One region of the Pseudarthrobacter sp. S6 genome, then DNA from elsewhere that is predicted to be linked to it. Evidence: riboswitches for the same ligand, from Rfam matches in the RefSeq annotation. Region 1 holds a riboswitch; the other holds the start of a gene.
The links. Region 1 has a riboswitch for cyclic di-AMP ahead of ACQCS0_RS04600 (peptidoglycan DD-metalloendopeptidase family protein). Riboswitches for the same ligand answer to the same signal wherever they lie in the genome.

Region 1 (4,206 bases):
TCAGCGGTCCGGGCTGACGCGAAGTCCAGGCCGCCGTTGGCGTTGAGCCACTGCACCTGCGCGTCGAGGGTCACCAGGGTAGAGAGCGACGGCGTGTTGTAGGTCTGGTTCAGCTTGGAGTTGTCGATGGCGGTCTGGAGGTCCAGGAAATCCGGGATCCAGCGGCCGCTGGCCTTGATCCGGGCGGCGCGTTCCAGCGCGGCGGGGGAGAAGAGGCCCAGCCACAGGCCGCCGTCGGATGCGAAGTTCTTCTGCGGGGCGAAGTAGTAGACGTCGGCCTCGGAGACGTCCACGTCCAGGCCGCCGGCGGCGGAGGTTGCGTCCACCAGGACCAGGGAACCGGCATCGGCGCCTGCGACGCGCTTGACGGGAGCCGCGACGCCGGTGGAGGTTTCGTTCTGCGGCCAGGCGTAGACATCCACGCCTGCCTCGGCGGCCGATGCCGGGCGGGTGCCGGGCTCGGACGTGATGATGGAGGAGGCGTCCAGGAACGGGGCCTTGTTGGTGGCCGAGGCGAACTTGGAGCCGAACTCGCCGAAGGACAGGTGCTGGGCCTTCTTCTCCACCAGACCGAAGCTGGCGACGTCCCAGAATGCTGTAGAGCCGCCGACGCCGAGGACCACTTCGTAGCCTTCGGGGGCGCGGAAGAACTGGCTGAGGCCTTCACGGACGGAGCCTACGAGGTTCTTGACGGGGGCCTGGCGGTGGGAGGTGCCCAGGATGGTCTTGGACGCCGCTAAGAGCGCCTCGAGCTGCTCCGGCCTGACCTTGGACGGTCCCGCGCCGAACCGTCCATCCTTTGGCAAGAGGTCGGCAGGAATAGTGATGCTGGTTTCGCTCACGGGGGCTCCAATTTCGACATGGACGTCGCTCACGTCCGGACGGTGGGGTGGCCGGTAGTCGGCAGTGACTGCATTAAGGGCCTCCCTTATTCTGCCTGAACCCCTCGAGTGGGCAGGAACCGGCACCGTCATAGTCCGGCCAATGAGACCATGTGGGCCCCGTCCGGGGATTATCCGGACAAACTCAAAATAGGCTAAGCTTTTTACCGGACCTCGCCGGTGCTGGACGCGATACGGTGGGACAACGCAAGGTACTGCGCTCGAGGAGCTGAGCTGGATGACGGATCTGATCGATACTACGGAGATGTATCTTCGGACCATTTTGGAGCTTGAAGAAGAGAACATCGTTGCTCTTCGCGCCCGCATCGCCGAACGCCTGCGGCATTCCGGCCCCACCGTGTCCCAAACCATCGGCCGGATGGAACGCGACGGACTGGTGGTGGTCTCCGGAGACCGCCACCTGGAACTGACCGGGGCCGGGCGGAAGCGCGCCACGGAAGTGATGCGCAAGCACAGGCTGGCGGAACGGCTCCTGGCGGACGTGATTGGCCTGGACTGGGCCTACGTCCACGATGAGGCGTGCCGCTGGGAGCATGTGATGAGCGAACGCGTTGAGCAGCGCATTTACGAATTGCTCAACCACCCCACCGATTCTCCCTACGGCAATCCCATCCCCGGGCTGGCGGCCCTGGGCGGGCCGGCGTCGGCGCTGCCTGATGCCGGAGTGATTAATCTCCTGGACGCGATGCAGGCCTACGGGCCGGCGTCGAACGTGACGGTAAGCCGGTTGGCCGAGCCCATCCAGGTGGAGCCTGAGTTGCTGGTCCAGTTGGACGAGGGCGGAATCAGGCCCGGCGCCTCGGTGTCCCTGGAGCGCGTGGGGGAGTACATCTCCGTGCGGGTTCCGGGCATAGAAGGGGCGCTCGAGCTGCCCCCGGAAGTGGCATCGCACGTCTTCGTTTCCATCCGCTGACGGGACGTCGGCTCCCTCGCGTGGGGCCGCGCCCTAGCGCAATGGCGCCAGGTTCCGCAAAGATAACGGAATTGTTACTGTCCAACTTAATCGCCTATAGTTGAAACGCAGCGTCGATACAAAAGCGTTACCTGGTCCGGAGCCGAGCTCTGCCAGCGGATCAGGTGCACGAGTCACCAACTGGCAGAGGCGGGGGAACCACAACCGGCAGTCGCGAGACTGCCTTGGGGTGAAGTCCGTCAGCAGCAAGCCTCTTCCAGCGAAGGATCCTCACGGGATATCTCTGCGTCAAGTGCTTGTCACGGCGGACCGGGTCTTTGAACTCTCCGACCCGAATCCGACAGCTAACTTCGCAGGCTATCCAGAGAGGAACATTCTTGACCACGCAATACTCCAGGGGCCGCCGTCGCGCGGTTGGCCCCGCTTCGGCGCCGAGAGTGGCCGAGGATTTCATCGCGGAGAGGCCCCGCGACCCACAGCGGGAAGCACGCCGCCGCCGGGGACCCTTCCGGCAGATGACGGACTTCGCCGCTGCCAGTGGCCTGGGCCAGAAGGCCGGCATCGCCCTGGCGGCAACTGGCCTGGCTCTCACCGTGACGGTTCCTGTGACCGGCCCCGTGATGGCAACTCCGGCACCCGGCCAGGCCGCGTCGGCCGTTTCCGCGGCTCCGCAGCCTGAAGTCACGGCCGAAGCCGCCGCCCAAATAGATTTCAGCCGCTCGTCCGTGGTAACCCAAGGTGATCCGGATGGCAAACTAAAGCAGCTGCTGAGCGCCCAGTCCGCGGGATCCATTACCCGCGCCGCCTCTGCCGGAAGCCTCGGCCCGCCGCTGGCCCAGCTGGCTACAGTCTCTCCCTTCGGATTCCGGGTCAGCCCTATCACCGGCGGCTCCGGCGACTTCCACCGTGGCCAGGACTTCGCAGCGCAGTGCGGAACCTCTGTCTTGGCTGCTGCCAGCGGCACCGTGACCTTCGTTGGCTGGCACCAGTACGGTGGCGGCAACCGCGTAGTGGTGGATCACGGCAATGGCCTTGAAACCACTTACAACCACCTCTCCTCCGCCAACGTCAAGATGGGCCAGACGGTCAGCCGCGGCGATGTGGTTGCCCTCAGCGGCACCACGGGCGCCTCCACGGGCTGCCACCTCCACTTCGAGGTCCAGGTAAACGGCGAAGTCGTTGACCCCAGCGGCTGGCTCTGAATCAAATGATGGCAAACTCTCGAATCGCCGCGACCTGCCGTGACCTGAATGTGACATTGGCGCTGAACTCATGTAACGTCTAAAGCGCGTCAACTTTTCCGAAGTTGACGTTCTTGAGTGGATTGCCTAGCTCTGCCACCGCTCAAGGTCCGTTCGCATGACATCGTCTGGCAGGGGCGGGGGAACCAATTTTGGTCTTCGAATCTGAAGGCCTTGGGGTTAAGTCGCAAAGCTTCCACTGTGAAGCAGCGTGGCCGGGTGACTCCCATCCGAATCCGACAGCTCACCTCGCAGGCATTGGGAGAGGCTACCTTCGTGTCTTCACGCCATAATTCTGCGCGCCACCGCGCACTATCGGTTCGCACCAACCCCTTGGGATCCGTGTCCAAGGCGGTCAGTGCCAACGCCGGGACCGTAGGTCGCCAGGCTGCTGTTATCGCAGCTGCATCAGGTCTGATCCTGAGCATGGGACTTCCGGCCAACGCCGCGGATACCACCGCCGGTGTTTCCGCCTCTACCGAGTCCGGTTCCGCGCAGACGGCACTTGCCGTAACTGCGGCGCCCACGGCTACCGTTTCCTTCGAGCGCCCCGTGATCAAGACCACGCCGGCACCGAAGGTTGAGACGGTCCGTGCGCAGTCCACGGCCTCCGAAACCGGGGCTCAGGGTGCTGCGGCAACCGAGGCCGCGGCCTCCAAGCTCGCCGACGCCTCCAAGCTCGCTGACACTGTCTCCTCCGCCGCCGCTTCGGGTCTGGCAGCAATTGCCTACACCGGTATCGGCCACCCCTACGTCTGGGGCGGCACCACTCCCAACGGCTGGGACTGCTCAGGCTTCACGCAGTGGGTCTACGCCCAGGCCGGCATCAGCATTCCCCGCACCAATGCCTGGACAGCCATGCGGCCCACCGCCACACCGGCTCCCGGTGACCTGGTCATGCAGAATGGCGGCGCCCACGTTGGCATTTACGTCGGCAACGGCATGATGATCAGCGCACTTAACCCGTCACAGGGCACCCTGCTCCACTCCGTGGCATCCACGGGCTCGTCCGCGTTCTTCACGCTGGCCCCGTAGTTCCCGCCATCCGGCAGTTCCTGCAGCCCTGCGCTGACGGAATGGATTCTTCGCCGGAAACTTTTCGCTAAATCCCCGTTCGGGGCGTGCCGGCGTACCCCCAAGATGCCGGCGC
Region 2 (4,206 bases), 120 kb from region 1:
CGACGAGAAGTCCTACATTGTTCCGGGGCTCGGCGACGCCGGCGACCGCCTGTACGGCATTGCCGGCTAGTTATGCGCTGCTCCAGAATTTAGGTCTTCCGCTTTCCCGCCGCCGCAGTTAACGTGTGGCCGAGGGAAGGCCTCCGCTTCGTCCAGCTGACCCCGCCGGGTTCCGCCTGCTCCATCTGTCTCGGCGAGGGCCTCAATGACGCCCCTCCAGGCACGGCGCCAAGCCTGCAGATGGTGGTCAGTGACATCCAGGCCGCCCACGACCACCTCAAGGGCAAGGGGGTGGAGGTCAGCGACATTGACGTGCAGGGCTGGGGGGCACTTCGTCTACTTTGCGGATCCCGACGGCAACAAGTGGGCGGTGCAGTACATCCCGGGCCGTGACGCCTAAGCCCGTGGCGTGTGAGGCAAAATAGGCAGCATGAACATCCCCACACCTGCCGCCACACGAACACCTGCCGCCACACGAACACCTGCCGCCACACGAACACTGACCTGTCGTGCCGTCCTTTTCGATATGGACGGCACTTTGGTGGACTCCACGGCAGTGGTAGAAGAGGTATGGGGAGAATTCGCCGCCAAGTATGGTCTGGACATCGCCGAAATCCTGCGCACTTCGCACGGCATCCAGGCCGCGGATACGGTGCGCCGGTTCGCGCCGGCCGGAGCCGACGTTGTGGCGCTCACTGCCGAACTCGGCGCCGTGGAAAGGGTGCGGACTTCCGGTATCGTCGCGTTGCCTGGGGCTGCCGAGCTGCTTCGAAGCCTCCCGGCCGAGGCCGTGGCACTGGTGACCTCAGCGGACAGGACCCTTGCAGACATCCGCATGGACGCCGCGGGACTCGCCATGCCAGCCACGGCCGTGACGGCGGAACTGGTCACACGGGGCAAGCCGCACCCGGAAGGGTACCTGAAGGCAGCCGGGCTGCTGGGCGTGCAGCCGGCGGACGCCCTTGTGTTCGAGGATGCACCCGCCGGAATTGCGGCAGGTGTTGCCGCGGGGATCCGGACTGTGGCCGTGGGCCCCAACACAGGCGCATTGCCGGCAGGAGTGCTCCACATCCCGGACTACGGTGCAGTGACAGTCTCCGTTGAACCGGACGCCGCGGGCCGGCAGATCATTTCTTTCCGGCTTTGACGCCGGCCTTTAACGCCGGCAGATCAGCTTCGTGATCCGCTGGCGCAGCTCAGCGACGCCGGCCGCCGCCGCCGCTCAGCCGGCCTAGTACCAGTTGTGCGACAGGTGGAAGTTCAGGGCGCCGCACGGTGACTGGTAGCGCTCCTGGATGTAGTTCAGGCCCCAGTTGATCTGCGTGCGGTAGTTGGTGAGGTAGTCCCCGCCAGCGCTCGCCATCTTCTCAGCGGGCAACGACTGGACGATGCCGTACGCGCCGCTGCTGGCGTTGGTGGCCGTGGTGGTCCAGTCGGATTCCTTGGTCCACAGCGTCTGCAGGCACTGCATCTGGTCAGCGGACCAGCCGTAGGTCTCCAGTTGACCGGCGGCGTAGGCCTGGGCTCCTGCGGGGTCGTTGACTGCCACAACAGGTGCCGGGACAGGCTCGGGAGCCGGCGCCGGGACGGCCTCGGGAGCCGGCGCCGGGACGGCCTCGGGAGCCGGCGCCGGGACGGCCTCCGGGGCAGGTGCGGGGGCAGGTGCCGGTTCGGCAGCCTGGGGCGCGACGTTGATCTCGGCCGGTGCAGCTCCCGGGGCGGCCGGGGTCTGGATCTGGGCTGCTTCGAAGCTCAGCTTCGACTGGGCGCTGGCTTCTTCGGCGGACTGGTCCGCGCTGGCTGCAAGCGACGCGGATTCGGAAGCGTGTGCTGCGGCGCTGACGCCCACCAGGAGGGCGCACGCCGTCGCAAACACGGCGACGCGCTGGCCCACGGAGGGAATCCGGGCCGCCTTGGACAGTGGGGACATAGCTGCACCGACGCGGGTCTGCTTGCGGCGGCGGTTGGACTGTGGGTCGCCCTGCGGGCGTGTTTCTACCTTGAATTCAGACATGGTGGATCGCCTCTCACACCTGCGGAGTTAGCTGTCGGGTTCGGATGAGGGCATCCGGCCACACGGCACAATCACGTGTTGGCTTAACCCCAAAGGGCACTTGGTGCCCGGGACGGTGGGTCCCCCGCCTCTGCCTCTGAAACGGGAATCCGGGAAGCGGCAGAGCTTGGCGTCATCCGGATATGCGGCCCGAACGGGATCCGCACCTGTTCGACGGTACAGGAGCTGGAAGCTTAAGTCACATTTCGGTAACAGGAATCACGACGACGGTGTGTCGCCTTGCTGTGCTCGCGCTTCAGCTGGTTGCGCCACCGCACCGGCTGGGAGGAGTAAGGCGAACTCTGTCCGCCCGGCCCGCGATGTCACGGCCACGCTACCGCCGTGCGCCGCCATGATGGACTGGACAATGGACAGGCCCAGGCCGCTGGTGCCCTCCGATGCCCCGGAGCCCGAGGCCGGTGCCGTGCCCTTGCGGGCCGCGTCTGCGCGGGCAAACCGGGAGAAAATGTGGTCCACGAACTCCGCAGGGATGCCGCCGCCGTCGTCCGTTACCGTCACCGCTGCGCTGCCATCGGCAGATCTCGTAACGGCGGTGACCACGGTGGTCCCGGGCGGCGTGTGCTTGCGCGCATTCGAGAGCAGGTTGACCAGCACCTGACGCAGTTGGGAAGCATCACCGGTGACGGCGAGCGGTTCGTCAGGCAGTTCAAGGCGCCAGCGGTGGTCCGGGGCTATGACTTTCTCGTCACTGACGGTTTCGATGACAAGCTGTGTGAGGTCCACCTCACTGAGTTTCAGGGGCTGCCCCTCATCGAGCCGGGCCAGCAGGAGCAGGTCCTCCACCAGGGTGGTCATGCGTTCGGACTGGCTCTGGACCCGCGCCAGGGATTTCCGGCCGTCCGGCGTGAAGTCCTCGGTCATCCGCATCAGCTCCGTGTAGCCGCGGATGGCGGTCAGCGGGGTGCGCAGTTCGTGGGACGCGTCCGCAACGAACTGCCGCACCTTGGTCTCGCTCCGCTGCCGCGCCTCGAGTGCGTTGGCGACGTTATCCAGCATCAGATTGAGGGCGTGTCCTACGCTGCCCACTTCGGTTCCGGGGTTGGAGTTCGACGGCGGGACGCGCACCGCGAGTGCCACCTCGCCCGCATCCAGCGGGAGCCGGGCCACCCGGGTTGCAACCTCGGAAAGCTGCTCCAACGGCTTCATGGTGCGCCGGATGAGCACGGTTCCTGCCAGCCCGATCAGCGACAGGCCGCCAAGGGAAACGAACACAAAAGTCCAGACCAGCGACGTCAGCGTGCTCTCCTTGGCAGCGAGCGGAAGTCCCGTGACCAGGATATCGCCGTAGCCGGTGTCCACGGCCACAATCCGGTAATCCCCGTTGGACAGCGAACGGTCCACAGGAAAGCCGGTCCGGGTCAGCGCCAGCAGGGTTTGCTTATCTTCCGGGTCGAGCGCCAGGCGTGCGGTGTCCGAGTTCAGGAAGCCGCCGCTGGGGATCTGGCCGTCCAGAATCCGCGCATTCAGCGTTCCCACGCTCTGCCCGCGGGCGTCGAGCGGGTCTGTCCGGCCGTTGAATCCGCCCAAACCCGGACGGCCAGGACCGTTCGAGAGTTTGGCGGCCTGGCTCAGTTGTTCATCCAGCTGGCCGGTCAGAAAGTTGTCCATGGAAGTGTAACTGAACAGGCCCACAGCGCCGCAGATGGCCACCAGCAGTGCCATGGCCAACAGGATCAGTCGCGTGCGCAGATGCCACGTGTCAGGTTTCAGCCAGCTCCGGGCCGGTGTTGGGGTTGCTCGCGGTGAGGACATGGCCTAGTCCGCCGGCTTGATGACGTATCCGGCGCCGCGAACAGTGTGGATCATGGGCGGATGTACGGCATCCACTTTCTTTCGCAGATATGAGATGTAGAGTTCCACGATGTTGGCCTGGCCGCCGAAGTCGTAATTCCAGACGCGGTCAAGGATCTGGGCCTTGCTGATGACGCGTTTAGGATTCTCCATGAGGTACCGGAGCAGTTCGAACTGGGTGGCCGTGAGCTGGAGGTCATCGCCCGCACGGGTCACGTCGCGGGTGTCGATGTTGAGGACAAGATCGCCCACCACAAGTTCGGCTGTGTCCATCGCCGCAACGCCGGACCGTTGGACCAGGCGGTGCAGCCGCAGCAGGACCTCCTCCATGCTGAACGGCT

Region 2: another riboswitch for cyclic di-AMP. It lies ahead of ACQCS0_RS04055 (hypothetical protein); the one in region 1 lies ahead of ACQCS0_RS04600 (peptidoglycan DD-metalloendopeptidase family protein).

Annotation. Positions count from the first base shown of each region.
Region 1 is NZ_CP189581.1:935,993-940,198, forward strand. It holds gene serC (phosphoserine transaminase) at 1-842, opposite strand, end outside; gene ACQCS0_RS04595 (metal-dependent transcriptional regulator) at 1,120-1,815, shown strand; cyclic di-AMP (ydaO/yuaA leader) riboswitch at 1,971-2,189, shown strand; gene ACQCS0_RS04600 (peptidoglycan DD-metalloendopeptidase family protein) at 2,193-3,017, shown strand; cyclic di-AMP (ydaO/yuaA leader) riboswitch at 3,166-3,328, shown strand; gene ACQCS0_RS04605 (NlpC/P60 family protein) at 3,399-4,091, shown strand.
Region 2 is NZ_CP189581.1:812,987-817,192, forward strand. It holds gene upp (uracil phosphoribosyltransferase) at 1-70, shown strand, start outside; partial or broken gene ACQCS0_RS04045 (VOC family protein) at 130-400, shown strand; gene ACQCS0_RS04050 (HAD-IA family hydrolase) at 431-1,147, shown strand; gene ACQCS0_RS04055 (hypothetical protein) at 1,232-2,014, opposite strand; cyclic di-AMP (ydaO/yuaA leader) riboswitch at 2,020-2,172, opposite strand; gene ACQCS0_RS04060 (HAMP domain-containing sensor histidine kinase) at 2,273-3,826, opposite strand; gene ACQCS0_RS04065 (response regulator transcription factor) at 3,830-4,206, opposite strand, start outside.